3 regions of the Arthrobacter sp. NPDC080082 genome follow, and region 1 is predicted to be linked to each of the others. Evidence: riboswitches for the same ligand, from Rfam matches in the RefSeq annotation. Region 1 holds a riboswitch; each other region holds the start of a gene.
What was found. Region 1 has a riboswitch for cyclic di-AMP ahead of AB0O44_RS11870 (glycoside hydrolase family 16 protein). Riboswitches for the same ligand answer to the same signal wherever they lie in the genome.
Positions count from the first base shown of each region.

Region 1 (5,182 bases):
GCGGTGCTGACGGTGATCGCCGTCGTCGCGATGCCCGCCACGGGCCGGAAACCCGCCGAACAGGCCCACGCCGGTGACGCCGCGGATTCCGCGGTGGCGGAACGCAGCTAGGCGCTTTGCTTGTTAGGGACGGGGCTTGTGAGGGACGGGGCTTGTTAGGGACGGGGCAGTCTAGGGACGGGGCTGGCTAGGGACGCTGCGAGGCGGCGGCCTCGGGGCTGAGATCCGAGAGGTCGAGCCGGTGCCGGGGCCCGTCCGGGAACGGAAACGTGGACGTGACTGCCAGGTCCGGGCCCACCCGCAGCATTTCCCCGGGGGCCAGCGCACGCCAGCCGGGGTCGTGGTCCATCGGCTCGGTGGCGATCAGCACCTGCGGCCCGGCGGCGAGGTCCTCGCTGTGGGCGTGGATGCGGTGGCTGCGCGCCTCCAGCGGCGCGGCCGGGCCGTGGATCCGCCCGGGATCGCGCTCCAGCAGGTGCAGCTCATGGGTTTCCGGGTAGCGCAGCGCCCACAGCTCCGTGGCCGTGGTGACGATCAGGTTCAGGCTGAGCACCGGCAGTTCGGCGGCGGCCCAGGCCACGGCGTGGGTGATCCCGGCGCCGACGTCGCCGTCCGCCCGCCGGGTTTCGGCGGTGATCAGGGCGAAGAGGCGTTCGCTGTCCGTCTGCCCCCGGACCAGGTCGGCGACACCGAACTCCGCGAGCCGTGCGTCCAGCCGGTCCAGGTCACCGAAGGCGCCGTTGTGCGCGAACAGCCGCCCGTCCTGCTCGAACGGGTGGGTGTTGGCCACGGTGTGGGCGCCGGTGCTGGCGTAGCGGACATGCGCGAGGAACGTGGTGCTCCGCAGCGTCCTGGCCTCCCGGGCGAAGGCGTGGTCCTCCCACGCCGCGAGCGGCTGTTTCGCCACGTGCGGCTGTCCGAACTCGTCGAAGGTGCCGATGCCCGCCCCGTCCGGCTCGCGCCGGCTCTGGACGGACAGGCTGTCCGGCGCGTCGAGCAGCCAAAACGTGGCGCGGACCGTTCGGGCGCCGGCGTGGAGCCCGAACAGTCGGCACATGGTGGCTCCTCCGTGGTTTACGCGGCGTTATGGGAGCCAGTGTACGTCCGGGCTACTGCCAGGCGCGGACGTAATCCACCAGGACCTGCGACGCCGGGCCGTAGGCCGGGTTGGTCGAGGAGGCACCGACGTTCAGGACCAGGTACTGCGGGGCGTTGCCGTCGTTGGTCGGGTAGGACTTGACCTTGACGCCGTCGAAGTAGACGTCCGAGGAGCTGGCCATCCGGTGCAGGCCGAAGGTGTGGTACTCGTTGGCCCAGTTGCCCCCCACGCCGCCCTGGTTCTGGGCGCCGCTGGTGGAGTGGTAGTTGACCGTCATCTTGGCCTTGAGGACCTCGGCGATGTCGTTCTCGCCGGTGGCGGGCCAGGACTGGCCGGTGGACCAGAATGCCGGCCAGTTGTAGAGGCCGTTGGCGTTGCCGGGGAACTTGATCCGGGCCTCGACGTAGCCGGTGGTGAACTGGTAGCCGGTGCCGGCGCCGCCGCGGGGGTTGGAGGAGACCAGCGCACCGGAAGTGGCCGACGCCAGGTTCAGGACCAGGTTGCCGTTGCTGACCGAGACGTTGGCGGGGCTGGTGCTGACCTTGTTCATAGTTCCGCAGCCGGGCGCGAACCAGCAGGCGGCCCACTTGTTGGTATCCAGGCCGGCGCCGTTGAAGTCGTCGTTGAAGGCCAGGGACCAGTTGCCGGGGACACCCAGGGGAGCGGGGCCGCCGGTGGAGGCTACGGCGAGGGCGGGTGCCGGGGCGGCCTGCACCGCGGCGGGCGCGGGGGCGGCTGCCGGGGGAGCGGCCTGCACCGGTGCGGGGGCCGCGGTGGTTGCCGGGGCGGCGGCCGCCGTGCTGGCCGGTGCGGCCGGTGTTGCCGACGGCGAGGCCGGGGCGGAGGCGGGGGCGGCCTGGGAGACCTCCGACGCCTGCGCCTGGGTCAGGCTGTTCAGGGTGGCCTGGCCGAGTGAACCGAGGCCGACGACGGCGACGGCCGCCGCGGCGGCGAGGGACAGGACGCGGGGGGACTTCAGCCGAAGGGCGGTGCGTCGAAGGGGGGAGGGAGCGGACTGGTCACGACGGCGCGCGGGGGCGCACGTCTGATCCTGGGGTGCAGACATGGAAGGTTTACCTCTCAACGCCTGCGGAGTTAGCTGTCGGGTTCGGATGAGGTCATCCGGCCGTGGGACACCACGGCTTCACCCCGAGGGCAGGCCAACGCCATACCCGGGACACTTGGGTCCCCCGCCTCTGCCTTATATCTAGCGGATCCCGGGCGCGGCAGAGCTCAGCGACGCACGGAATTGGGACCAACGTTGACGGTCCACCCGTCGACCGTACGGCATCGAGCCGGTTAATCACAATTAAGTAACGGCAGTCACCGGCCTCCGCGTGGCGGCTTGAGATGCAGCCGGGCCGCGTCAGCGGCGGGCTTAGGGAACAAAGCGGCGGTCAGGGTCCGCGGCGTCCCGGCCAGGCGGAATGCAGCAGCGGGAGCACGGAGACGGCCAGGAGTGCCGTTCCGAGCACCGGGTCGTCGTGCCGGAGGATGGCGCCGGCAATCAGCAGGGCGGCGAAGAGGAGGGCGGACACCGCGCGGCGCACGGTGCGGTCCAGCCGGGCCACCTGGCGCTCCAGCCGGGGGTTGCCCACGGTCAGGGAACCCTCCTCGGCGCGCGCCGCCAGCCGGTCGAGGCGCTGCGGCAGGCGGAAGGCCACCGCCGCGGCGTCGAAGACCTGGCGGCCGGCGTCCTGCAGGAGGTTTCCGCGCTCCTCGCGCAGCAGCCGTGCCGCGTACGGCTCCACCGAGTCCCAGAGGTTGAAGCGCGGGTCGAGGGAACTGCACACCCCGGAGGTGAGCGACATCGCCCGGATGATGAGCAGGAAATTCTCCGGGACCTGAAACGGCAGCGAGCGGACCAGTTCGCCGAACTCGTTGGCGAAGGCCAGGAACTCCCGCGGGTCCACCTCGCGCAGTTCGGCGAAGCCCATGCCGCCGAAGCGGGTGAACAGCCGGGACATGGCCCGCTCCAGTTCGGCGGTATCCGCCGTGGGCAGCAGCACCCCGATCTCGCCGATCGCAGAGACCAGGCCTCCGCCGTCGCGCGCGGCCGCCGCGATGAGCAGCTTCCGCAGCCCGCTCCGGGTGCCCGGGGGCACCTCGCCCATCATGCCGAAATCGATGAACGTCAGCCGCCAGGGCAGCCCTCCGGCGCCGGGGGCCGGGGTGACGAAGATGTTCCCCGGGTGCGGGTCGGCATGGAAGAACCCGGTGGTGAAGAGCTGGTCGAACATCACCGATGCGAAGAGCGGAGCCACCTCCACGGGGTCTATCCCCGTGGCGCGGAGGCCGTCCGTGTCCGTGATCTTGATGGCGGTGACGTCTTCCAGGGTCAGGACCCGGCGGGTGGTCCGTTCCCAGGCGACGCGGGGGACCGCCACCCGCTCGTCGCCGGCGAAGTCGGCGTCGAACCGCTCGGAGTTGGCCGCCTCCTGCAGGTAGTCGACCTCCTCGAGGCTGGTCTGGGCGAACTCCTCCACCAGGGAGGGCATGTCCGCCCGGTCCGAGACCAGCCGGAAGTGGCTCAGCCAGCCGCCCACCCGGCGCAGGGCGGCCAGGTCGACGTCGACGATCGCCTCGATCCCGGGGCGCTGAACCTTCACCACGACGCCGCTCATGCCGGCATCCTCCGCCGCCGCGGGCAGCAGCGTCGCGCGGTGCGCCTGCCCGAGGGACGCCGCGGCGATGGGCGTCTCCTCGATGACGGCGAAGATGTTCTCCAGCGGTGTGCCCAGTTCTGCCTCGGCCAGGTCCCGGATGGCCGGGAACGCGACCGGGGGAACCTCGTCCTGGAGGTCCTCGAGTTCCCTGGTGATCTCCGGCGGGAGGACGTCCAGGCGCGAGGAGAGGAACTGGCCCACTTTGATCATCAGGCCGCCCAGCTCCACGGCCAGGGCGCGGAAGCGCCGGGCGAAGCGGATCATCCGTCGGGTCCGGCTGCGCTCGGTGATCCGTCGCAGGCCCAGGCGGGGGAGCAGCAGCTCGTGCCACCAGGTCACGGCGAGGTGCCAGGCCGCGAAGCGCAGGATCCTCCGGTAGCGGGCGCGGGTGCTCCCTGTCCCGGCCGCCGGGTCCGCCCGGGCCCGGCCAGCCTCCGCCACCCGCGTCAGTCCTGGGCCAGGATCGAGTACAGCCGGCGGCGCGCCTCGTCCAGCACGGCCACGGCCTGCTTGACCTGCTCCGGCGTGCCGGTGCGGCCCACCTGGGATGCGGCCTGGGCCAGCTCGATGCCGGCCTTCGGCAGTGCCCCGAAACCGGGGGCCTGGTCCGCGTCGGCGGACTCCCAGGGAGCGGAGGTGCCGCCGGAGACCTCTTCGCGGCCGGCGTCCGTCAGGGAATAGATCTTCCGCCCGTTGGACTCCTCGGCGCGGATCAGGCCCTCGTCGGCCAGCAGCTGCAGGGTCGGGTAGACGGAGCCGGCGCTCGGCTTCCAGCTGCCGCTGCTGCGCTCCTCGATCTCGCGGATGATCTGGTAGCCGTGCATGGGCCGCTCCGCCAGGAGCGCCAGTACGGCCGAGCGGACCTCGCCGCGGCCGGCGCGGCTGCCGGTGCGCTTTTCGAAGCGTGAACGCAGGTCCTCGACGGCCTGCCACATGCCATCAAAGCTGGGGGCGCCGAAACCGCCCATCGGGTATGAGTTACGCATGATGCTCTCCTCCAGGGGTTCGCTAACGATACTTAACGATACGTCCCGATATGCGGAAACAACAGGGTTGCGCTGTGGGCGATAGGGCTGCGGGTGTGGGAGCCTCAGGCGGCTGCGGGCCGGGGGAGGTGGACGAAGGCCTCGCCGCGCTGCTTCATCGCATCGAGGGCGCGGGCCAGGCCGGCCGCGGTCCCGCCGGCGGGGTGGTTGCCGTGGGAAATGACGATGTCCCCGGCGTGTGCGCCGGAGATTTCCTTGGCCACGGCCGGGGCGGGGAGCGTCGCACCGGCGTCGCCGTTGACGGAGAAGCCGACGGGTGTGACCCCGAGGGCGTGCACGATCTGGGCGGAGACATCGTCCAGATAGGCGGTCCCCGGCCGGAAGAAGAGCGGGCGCTTTCCGGTGAGCTCCGCGATGCGGGCGTCGTTGGT
Region 1 covers NZ_JBFBKQ010000005.1:169,873-175,054, reverse strand. Annotated here, with positions in the region: gene AB0O44_RS11880 (MFS transporter) at 1-111, shown strand, start outside; gene AB0O44_RS11875 (class II glutamine amidotransferase) at 188-1,057, opposite strand; gene AB0O44_RS11870 (glycoside hydrolase family 16 protein) at 1,110-2,165, opposite strand; cyclic di-AMP (ydaO/yuaA leader) riboswitch at 2,172-2,322, opposite strand; gene AB0O44_RS11865 (AarF/UbiB family protein) at 2,497-4,206, opposite strand; gene AB0O44_RS11860 (PadR family transcriptional regulator) at 4,212-4,751, opposite strand; gene AB0O44_RS11855 (polysaccharide deacetylase family protein) at 4,856-5,182, opposite strand, start outside.

Region 2 (5,182 bases), on a different contig from region 1:
GTGTTCGGCGACCTGACGCCCGCGGTCAGCCGGCGGATCGCGGAGGTGGAGGCCTGGATCCGGGAGGACCTGGGCGACTTCCGCGCCTTCAGCCTCGATTCCCCCGCCTCCCGCCGGAAGCGCATCGACGCGCTGCGAGCGTCGACGACGGCCACCGCCGAACGGTAAGCAGGATCAGGGGACGCCGGGACGAAGAACGGGGAATCAGGCGCCGCGGTGCTCGGCGAAGAAGTCCCGCAGCAAGTCCCCGCACTCCTGCTCCCGCACGCCGCCGTAGACCTCCACCCAGTGGTTTAGCCGGCGCTCGCGGAGAATGTCGAAGACGGACCCCGCGGCGCCCGCCTTCTCGTCCCAGGCGCCGAACACCACGCGGGGAATCCTGGCCAGCACCACCGCGCCGGCGCACATCGCACACGGCTCCAGCGTCACCACCAGGGTGCAGTCCGCCAGCCGCCAGCCGTCGTCGCGCGCCCCCTCGTCGGCACGGCGCTCGCGAAGCCGCGCGGCCGCTTCCCGGATGGCGACCATCTCGGCGTGCGCCGTCGGGTCCCCGAGGGCCTCCCGCTCGTTCCGGCCGGCGCCCAGCACCGTCCCGTCCGGGCCGATCACCACGGCCCCGATCGGCACGTCCGCGGTGGCGAGGGCCTGCCGGGCCTCGCTCAGGGCGAGGCCCATCCACTCGGCATGGCGGGGCTCGGGCGATGTCATGGCTCAATGGTAGTTTCGATCCTAAGCAAGCTGTGCACCGTGGGTGCACCGGACGTCGGGAGAACGCAGTGAGCACCAGGACTGAGAGCTGGTTGATGCGGCGCTGGGGCAAATGGGTGGTGCCCTACGCCGCGCTCTGGATCACCATGCTGCTGGGCGGCATCGCGGTGGTGGCGCTGGCCCTGACCAGCGCCGAGGTCTACGACAACGTGGTGGACGACGCCGGCCTGGCCAACCTGGACAAGCCCATGCTCGCCGCCATGGAACGGCTCCGCAGCCCCGGCCTGGATGCGTTCGTCACCGGGTTCACCAACATCGGCGGCGGCATCGGCATGCCGATCCTGGCCAGCATCCTCACCGCGCTGTTGATCTGGCGGACCCGGACCTGGCGCCCGCTCATCCTCATCGGCGGGGCGGCCGCCGTCTCCGTCACCGCTACCTCCCTGGGCAAGAAGCTCATCGGACGCACCCGCCCCGACCACGCCGATGCCGTCCCGCCCTACGAAAACTCGCCGTCGTTCCCCAGCGGCCACACCCTGAACACCACCGTGGTGATCTCACTCGTGGTGTACCTCACCTGCCTGCAGGTCCAGCGCACCATCGCCCGGGTGGGATTGATCACGGCCGGGGCGCTCTTCATCATCGCGATGGGCATGAGCCGGGTGTTCCTAGGCCATCACTGGATGACCGACGTGATCTTCGGCTGGGCGCTCGGCCTGGGCTGGGTGGGCATCGTGATCCTGGCGCATCGGCTGTTCCACGTGATCAGGCACCGGGAACGGACCGGCCCGGCGCCCACCTTCGACAACGGCCAGCGCCTGCGCGAGAAGGCGCCGGACGGGCACCACGACGCCGAAACGGCGCATCGTCGCGGGGCGGCGGACGAGGCCGGGACACCCGGCGGGCGGGGGCGGTCCGAAGCGTCCGGATGATAGTTTTGACCCATGCGCACTCTCGTTGTCGACCACCCGCTGGTGGCCCATAAGCTCACCGTTCTGCGGGACAAGAACACCCCGTCACCCGTCTTCCGCCAGCTCACCGAAGAGCTGGTCACGCTGCTGGCGTACGAGGCAACCCGCGACGTCCGCACCGAACCGGTCACCATCGAGACCCCGGTCAGCACCACCATCGGCACGGCCTTCACCAAGCCCACCCCGCTGGTGGTCCCGATCCTCCGCGCCGGCCTCGGCATGCTCGAGGGCATGACCAAGCTGGTCCCCACCGCGGAGGTCGGCTTCCTGGGCATGGCCCGCGACGAGGAAACCCTGGACATCATCACCTACGCCGAGCGGCTCCCCGAGGACCTGACCGACCGTCAGATCTTCGTCCTGGACCCCATGCTGGCCACCGGCGGCACCCTGCGCGAGGCGATCAAGTTCCTCTTCAAGCGCGGCGCCTCCGACGTCACCTGCATCTGCCTGCTGGCCGCCCCCGAGGGCCTGGCCAAGCTGGAGGAAGAGCTCTCCGACGCCAACGTCACGATCGTGTTGGCCTCCATCGACGAGAAGCTGAACGAGAAGTCCTACATCGTCCCCGGCCTGGGCGACGCTGGCGACCGGCTCTACGGCATCGCCGGGTAGCGCGTCCGCTTTCCCTCGGGCCGCTGAACGGGCCGCCCGGGGATACAGCAAAGGCACCGGATCTGACGAGATCCGGTGCCTTTGCTGTATCTGCGCGGGGTGGCGTCAGCCTTGGCGGCTTAGTACCAGTTGTTCGCGTAGTGGAAGTTCAGGGCGCCGCAGGGGGAGCCGTACCGTTCCTGCACGTACTGCAGGCCCCAGTTGATCTGGGTGCGGTAGTTGGTCATGTAGTCCGCGCCGGCGCTGGCCATCTTCTCGGCCGGGAGGGACTGGACCACGCCGTAGGCACCGCTGGACGGGTTGGTGGCCGTGGTCTTCCAGTCCGATTCGCGGGTCCAGAGCTTCATCAGGCACTGCATCTCGCTCGGGGCCCAGCCGTGGGCCGGCAGCTGCGAGGCGGCGTAGGCCTGTGCGCCGGCGGGATCGTCGACGGCCACTGGCTGCGGGGCCGGGGCGGGTGCCGCGGCGGGAGCCGGAGCAGCCGGTGCGGGGGCCGGCGTGGACGGAGCGGGGGTGGACGGAGCCGGGGTCTCGGGGGTGACCTTGGAGGCCTGGGCTTCGACGCTGGCCGGTGCCGTGGCCGGGGTGTAGCTGCCGAGCCGTTCCAGGTCGGAGAGCTGCAGGGCCGGGGCCTGGGTGGCGGTCGCGACCGGGGCGGTGGTGCCGGTGGCCTGGCCTGCGGCGCCGGCGCCCAGCAGCACGGCGGCCGCGGTCAGCGCGACGGCGGTGAGCTTGCCCTTGGAGCCAAAGCTGGCGCGGCCTCGGGTGGCCGAGCCCTGGGCCGGGTCGGCGCGGTGGCGCGCGACGTCGGCCGAGGAGGTGCGTTTAGCGCCTTTTAGGCGCACGGGTGCCTTGTGTTCAGTCATGTTCGCCTCTCAACGCCTACGGAGTTAGCTGTCGGGTTCGGAAGAGAAATCCGGCCGCTCGGATGATCAACGAGTCGGCTTAACCCCAAGGGGTGCATGGATGCAGGTGCCCGGGAACTCTGGGTTCCCCGTCTCTGCCTCAATCCATGGAATCCGGGAAGCGGCAGAGTTTGGCGTCAGACCCGGATATGCGGCCAGATCGATGGCCGCACCATAAAAACGGTACCGGACTTTCTCCCTCATGTCACATTTAGGTAACGCCGCGGTGTGGCTGGTTGCCGATTTGCAGTGGGCGGGTCCTGTGTTTCGGGCCGTTTCGACGGTTCCCTGCATGCCCGACGCTTGGAGACGTCTACGCGGCAGGGAACCGTCGAAACGGCGGACCGTCCGGGGCGGCTACTTCGCCAGCAGGTACACCGTGGTGCCGCCGACGCTCTGGGCGGGGTAGGTGGCCGTCACCCAGTCGGCGATCCTGGCGGCGTCGTCGGATCCGCTTTCGCCCTGCATGGTGCGGCCGGCGATGAAGTAGTGGATCCGGCCTTCGGCGACGTACTGCTGGAACTGCTCGAGAGTGGGTGCGGGGTCGGTGCCGTTGAACCCGCCCACGGCCATCACGGGCAGCTGCGTGGCGAGCTGGTAACCGGCGGCGTTGTTGGACCCGACGACGGCGGCCGCCCAGGTGTAACGGCCGGCGTCCGTTTCGAGGGCATCCACCAAGGCAGACGACGGGGTGGTCGCGCCGAGGAGCCCGCCCATTCCGCCGCCCATGCCCCCGCCCTGGCCGCGGACGGTGCCGTTTGCCCCGTTGCCGTTTGCCCCGTTGCTGTTGGCCCCGGTGCCGTTGGTCGGGCCGAAGGGATTGCCCTGCGCGTTGCCCATGGCTCCGCCCGTGCCGCCGAACATGGCCGGCAGGCCCGCCCGGCCACCCACCGCAGGCCCCGCGCTGACGATCGAGCCGGAGTGCGCGGTGGCGGCGGTGGACAGCGAGTACGCCAGGGGACCGGCGAGGGCCGCGACGACGGCGAGTCCCGCCGTCGTACGTCCCAAGAGCGCCGCTGTCGGGCCGCCAGGGGACAGCGGGCCAGTGGTCCCGGCGGCGGACGCGCCGGCGACCCGGGCCCGGACGGCCGGAACCATCACCCCGACGGCCGCTGCCAGCGCCACGGCCAGCACCAGCCAGCGCAGCCACGGAACGAACGCGGGCGTGCGGCCCAGCAGCTCGAAAGCCATGAAACCGGCCGCGGCCACCGCGGCGGCGAGCGTCCCGGCGGCACCGGGTTGATCCCGCCGCTGCCACAGCAGCACCGACCCCAGACCGGCCAACCCGGCGACCCCCGGGGCCAGCGCCACCATGTAATACGGGTGGATGATGCCGGCCATCAGGCTGAACGTCAGCCCGGTGACTAGCACCCAGCCGCCCCAGACCACCACGGAGGCGCGGACGGCGTCGGTCCGTGGCGCCCGCCGGCCCAGCCACAGCAGCCCAGCCGCCAGCAGCAGCACCGACGGCAGCAGCCAGGCGATCTGCCCGCCGAACTCGCTGTTGAAAAGCCGGAGCAGGCCGGGGGTGCCCCAGCCGTTGCCGCCGCCGACGCTCCCCGTCTCGTCCCCGCTGAGCCGGCCCAGGCCGTTGTAGCCCAGGGTCAGTTCCAGGATGGAGTTGCCCTGCGAGCCGCCGATGTAGGGCCGGTCAGCCGCCGGGGTGAGCTCGACGGCGGCCAGCCACCAGCCGGCCGCCACCACCATCGCCGCTCCCGTGGCGAGCAGGTGCAGCAGCCGCCGGCCCAGGCCGGCGCGTGCGGCGAGCAGGTAGGCCGCGGTGAAGCCCGGGACCACCAGCAGCACCTGCAGCTGCTTGGTCAGGAACCCGAAGCCCAGCAGCACCCCGGCCAGGAGCAGCCAGCGCAGCCGGGCGTCCTGGATGGCGCGCAGCACCGCGTAGGCTGCGGCCGTCATCAGCAGGACCAGCAGGGCATCCGGGTTGTTGAAGCGGAACATCAGCACGGCCACGGGGGTCAGGGCCATCAC
Region 2 covers NZ_JBFBKQ010000003.1:387,745-392,926, forward strand. Annotated here, with positions in the region: gene AB0O44_RS08715 (crosslink repair DNA glycosylase YcaQ family protein) at 1-168, shown strand, start outside; gene AB0O44_RS08720 (nucleoside deaminase) at 205-708, opposite strand; gene AB0O44_RS08725 (phosphatase PAP2 family protein) at 804-1,640, shown strand; gene upp (uracil phosphoribosyltransferase) at 1,653-2,288, shown strand; gene AB0O44_RS08735 (hypothetical protein) at 2,408-3,154, opposite strand; cyclic di-AMP (ydaO/yuaA leader) riboswitch at 3,153-3,340, opposite strand; gene AB0O44_RS08740 (glycosyltransferase family 39 protein) at 3,551-5,182, opposite strand, start outside.
Region 2: linked by a shared signal. The riboswitch ahead of AB0O44_RS08735 (hypothetical protein) and the one ahead of AB0O44_RS11870 (glycoside hydrolase family 16 protein) in region 1 are both predicted to bind cyclic di-AMP.

Region 3 (5,182 bases), on a different contig from region 1:
CGTGGTCGATGGTGTGGGCCGGTTTGGCGCAGTACGCGCACCGGTGGCCGTCCCGGCGGAGCACTCCGCGGCGGCTGACCGCGGTCACCGTGTTGTAGCGGGGGCGGATGTAGCGGTTGAGCAGGATGACGCTCGGCCGGCCGAGGATGTCCTGCGGCCCCACCACGGGGTCGTCCCCCTCGGCCACGACACTGGCCTTGCCCGTCAGCACGAGCACCAGTGCCCGGCGGAAGGTCACTACCGCCAGCGGTTCATATCCAGCATTCAGAACGAGTGTGCGCATCCGCATCCCTCTTCACGGCCGCACCCGCCAGTGGCACGAGGGCCGGCTGCCCTCTGCATGGTCAGGCTAAGGATCGACACCACAAGAGTAAACACGGGTGGCCCGGATTACCGAATTTCGGGCCCCAGGGCATCCGTGGCGGATCCCGGGCCGGTCTGGCACCGGAGGGTTCCGGCACCAATCCAGGCGGTTAACAGAGAAGGACCCCCGCCGGTGGCAGGGGTCCTTTTCGAAGCTTCGCGGGAAGCGGCGGTCTTAGCCGCCGACGCGGATGAAGACCGGGCCGGAACCGACGTTGACGCTGTAGAGGGCGGTGGTGCCGCCGTTCCAGCCGCCGTGGACGGCCATGCCGTTGCCGACGTAGACGGCGATGTGGGCCATGCCCATGCCGCCGTTCTGGTAGTACGCGAGGTCACCCGGCTGCGCTTCGGCGGCGCTGACGGTGCGGCCCAGGGACAGGTAACCTGCCGGCCAGCCGTGGTAGTGGATGCCGACGGCGGCCAGGGCGTTGGTGGCCAGCATGGTGCAGTCCTGGGACACGCCGATCTGAGCGTAAGCGGCGGCGGCGATCGAGGCGCCCATGCCGCTGGTGGCGGCCGGAGCCTTGGTGGCGACGGACGCGTTGACCGCGGTGCCGGCGGCCGGGGTGGCTGCGGCGGTGGTGTCTGCTTCCTGCACCTTGACGACGGGCTTCGGGGCCTCGACGACTGGGGCGGCCGCGGTAGTCACAGCAGGCTTCTCGTAGGAGATGGCGATGCTGGAGGCCGCCGAGATGGTGGCCGGAGCGGTGGACTGAACCTCGGTGGCGGAAGCAGAGGTGGATTCGCGCTGAACGTTGGTCTCAGCGGCGTTGGCCGCGATACCGCTGGTCAGGACCAGGCCGGAGGCAGCAGCGATAACCGCGGCCTGGCGACCCATGCCACCGGCGTTGTCGCCGACGGCCTTGGCAATGACAGCCAGCGAGTTGGTCTTGGTGACCTCCGCGCGGTGGCGTGCAATGGTTGCACGAGTAGTCATTTAGTTCTCTCTTTCGTGATCCTTTGTGTCCGCGCTCTTGAACAGGCGGGACTAAGGACGCTCCGGCATCTTGGGGGTACGCCGGATCGCCCCGAAACGGGTTTCTTTAGCGAAGGGTGTACTGCGAAGACGCGCCAAAAGCAGGAACTGCATTGCGTGAACCATCCCGGGCGCCGGCAAGGGCAACGCGGTGCATGGTAATCAGCGGGCTCGACTGAGCCTCGCCGGCGCGAAAACGCGCAGCATTGTGGCGTGAAGACACGAAAGTAGCCTCTCCCAATGCCTACGAGGTGAGCTGTCGGATTCGGATGGGAGTCACCCGGCCGCTCCGCTTCCTGGGAAGCTTTGCGACTTAACCCCTAGGCCTTCTTGCGAAGACCAAAATTGGTTCCCCCGCCCCTGCCAGACGATGTCATGCGAACGGACCTTGAGCGGTGGCAGAGTTAGGCAATCCACTCAAGAGCGCCAACTTCGGTGAAGTTGGCGTGCTTCATACGGTACAACAGTTCGGACTCAATGTCACATTCAGATCACGGCGTGTCACGGAAGTGTGAGCATTGCGAAGGGCTCTTCTAGAGCCAGCCCAGCGGATCAACGACGTCCCCATTGACCATCACCTCGAAGTGGAGGTGGCAGCCGGTGGAGGCACCGGTTGTTCCGCTCATCGCTATCACATCGCCACGGGAGACCTTCTGGCCGACGTGGACGCTGGATGACGACAAGTGGTTATACGTGGTCTCCAGGCCATTGCCATGGTCGACCACAATCCGGTTGCCGCCCCCGTAGGGGTGCCAGCCGGAGAAGGTTACGGTGCCGCTTGCTGCGGCATGGACGGCCGTCCCGCACTGGGCGGCGTAGTCCTGGCCGCGGTGGAATTCGCCCACCGCGCCGGTAATGGGGCTGATCCGGTAACCGAAGGGCGAAGCCGTGATCATGGTGTCCAGCGGGGCGCCGAGCGTCCCCGCGGATGCGGCGCGGGTGATGGAGCCGACGGATTGCGCGCTGAGCAGCTGCTTGAGCTTGCCGTCCGGGTCGCCCTTGGTGGTGACGGCGGTGCGGTTGAAGTCGATCTGGGCCGCGGCGGCCTTGACCTCGGGCTGGGCCGCCGCGGAGACAGATCCCGAGGTGGGGGCGTCGACGGCCAGAGCGGGGCCGGTAACGGGGACGGCCACGGTGAGCGCGATGCCAGCGGCGGCCAGGGTCATGCCGGCCTTCTGGCCCATGCCGGTGACGGCGGCGAAGTCTGCGACCTGGCGGAGCGGGCTGCGCCGGCTGCGGCGCTCGTCCCGGTGCGCGTCGCGGGGGCGCGGGGCGGTGACGTCGACGGCGGGGCGCGGCTCCGGAGCCGGGCCGGCGGCGCGGCGGCGCCCGCGGACGGTCTGCGTGCTCAAGTGGTTCCTCTCTGAAAAGCCTGCGAAGTTAGCTGTCGGATTCGGGTCAGAGAGTGCATAGACCCGGTCCGCCGATGCAAGCATCCAGGCAGAGAGGCACCCGGAAATGGTGTCCTCAGAGAGTTCGCTTGCCGCTAGCGGACTTCACCCCAAGGCCGGAATTACCGGCCGGTAGTGGTTCCCCCGCCTCTGCCAGAAGGTGATTCGCACCCTGATCCGCTGGCAGAGCTCGGCTTCGGATCAGGTAACGCTTTAGTCTCGGTACTAGTCGATAACTATAGGGGATTAAGACCCGTAGTAATAATTTCGTTATCTCCTAGACGGGCTAGTAAACAGCACACTTACGGTATGCTTCCGCGTCGCCCTACCCGCGGGTAACGAAAACGTGGGCGGCGACCTCGGGCGGCAGCTCGAGCGCGCCCTCAATGTCGGGGACGCGGACGGAGATGTACTCCCCCACCCGCTCCAGCGAGACGGTGGCCCCGGGCCGGATACCGCCCTCGTCCAGCTGCACCAGCAGCTCGGGTTCCACCTGGATGGGTTCGGCAAGCCGGCTCACGGTGATTCTGGAGTCCGCGGCATATCCCGCCATGGCGTCCAGGAGGTTGACGACGCCGTCGGCCTGTTCCGCCGTCGGCAGACCGCCCAGTTCGGCGAGGCCCGGGATGGGGTTGCCGTACGGGGAGACGGTGGGGTGGTCCAGCATCTCGAAGATGCGGCGCTCAACCCGTTCGCTCATCACGTGCTCCCAGCGGCAGGCTTCCTCATGGACATAGGCCCAGTCCAGGCCGATCACGTCGGCCAGCAGCCGTTCGGCGAGGCGGTGCTTGCGCATCACCTCGGTGGCGCGCCGCCGACCCACCTCGGTCAGTTCCAGGTGGCGGTCGCCGGAGACCACGACCAGCCCGTCGCGTTCCATCCGGCCGACGGTCTGGGAGACGGTGGGTCCGGAGTGGCGGAGTCGTTCGGCAATGCGGGCCCGGAGCGCGACGATGTTCTCTTCCTCAAGCTCCAAAATGGTCCGAAGATACATCTCCGTAGTGTCGATCAGATCCGTCATCCAGCTCAGCTCCTTGAGCGCCGTCCTTGCGTCATTCCACCGTACAGCGTGCGGGGTGCGGCCACCCGGGATCCGCCATACGCTCCGGACAGCCTAGCCTATTGTGAATTACTCCGGATAATTTGAGGGCCGGCTTCCTGACCGGACTATGACAGCCCGTTTTCCGGCACCGGGGCCGCCGTCGGGCAGAATGGAAGCGGTCCTTACCGGCCGACCAGCCACCTCTCGCACCCAGCCGACCATTGGAGCCATTGTGAGCGACACCAGCATCACCATTCCCGCGAACCTTCTTCCCAAGGACGGCCGGTTTGGCGCCGGGCCCTCGAAGGTCCGCCCGGAACAGATGGAGGCCCTGGCGTCGGCCTCGACCACCCTGCTCGGCACCTCCCACCGCCAGGCCCCGGTCAAGAACCTGGTGGGCTCGGTCCGCTCCGGCCTCAGCGACTTCTTCCGCGCCCCCGAGGGCTACGAGGTGGTCCTGGGGGTGGGCGGCTCGACGGCGTTCTGGGATATCGCCAGCTTCGGGCTCGTGGAGAACAAGGCACAGCACCTCTCCTTCGGCGAGTTCGGCTCCAAGTTCGCCGCCGCCACGAACAAGGCGCCCTTCCTGGCCGAGTCCTCGATCATCAAGGCCGAGCCGGGCACCCGGCCCGAGGCGCGGGCGGAGGCCGGTGTGGACGTCTACGCCTGGCCGCAAAATGAGACCTCCACCGGCGTGGCCGCCCCGGTCCGGCGGGTGGCCGGTGCGGAGGAGGGTTCGCTGGTCCTGGTCGACGCGACCTCCGCCGCCGGCGGCCTGGATGTCGACGTCGCGGAGTCCGACGTCTACTACTTCGCGCCGCAGAAGAACTTCGCCTCCGACGGCGGCCTGTGGCTTGGCCTGTTCTCCCCCGCGGCCCTGGAGCGGGCCGCCCGGGTCAAGGCCTCCGGCCGCTGGATCCCGGACTTCCTGGACCTGCAGACCGCCATCGACAACTCGCGGCTGAACCAGACCTATAACACCCCCGCGCTGGCGACCCTGGTGACCCTGGACGCGCAGGTGCGCTGGCTCAACGCCAGCGGAGGCCTGGACTTCGCCGCGGCGCGCACCGCCGACTCCGCCGGACGGATTTACCGGTGGGCCGAGGCGTCCAGCTTTGCCACCCCGTTCGTTACGGACCCGGCCGACCGCTCCAACGTGATCGCCACGATCGACTTCGACGAGTCGGTCGACGCGGCCGCGATCGCCAAGGTGCTGCGCGCCAACGGGATTGTCGACACCGAGCCGTACCGGAAGCTGGGCCGTAACCAGCTGCGGATCGCGACCTTCGTAGCGATCGAGCCGGACGATGTGTCGGCCCTGCTGGAGTGCATCGACTACGTCGTGGCAGAGCTGGCGAAGTAGGCCCGGGGCCGCCCTCCGGGGCGGCCTAGCGGCTGGCGGCGTCGTCG
Region 3 covers NZ_JBFBKQ010000007.1:136,844-142,025, forward strand. Annotated here, with positions in the region: gene AB0O44_RS14900 (HNH endonuclease) at 1-283, opposite strand, end outside; gene AB0O44_RS14905 (NlpC/P60 family protein) at 539-1,300, opposite strand; cyclic di-AMP (ydaO/yuaA leader) riboswitch at 1,567-1,760, opposite strand; gene AB0O44_RS14910 (peptidoglycan DD-metalloendopeptidase family protein) at 1,873-2,691, opposite strand; cyclic di-AMP (ydaO/yuaA leader) riboswitch at 2,694-2,936, opposite strand; gene AB0O44_RS14915 (metal-dependent transcriptional regulator) at 3,056-3,751, opposite strand; gene serC (phosphoserine transaminase) at 4,005-5,135, shown strand; gene AB0O44_RS14925 (MFS transporter) at 5,161-5,182, opposite strand, start outside.
Region 3: linked by a shared signal. The riboswitch ahead of AB0O44_RS14910 (peptidoglycan DD-metalloendopeptidase family protein) and the one ahead of AB0O44_RS11870 (glycoside hydrolase family 16 protein) in region 1 are both predicted to bind cyclic di-AMP.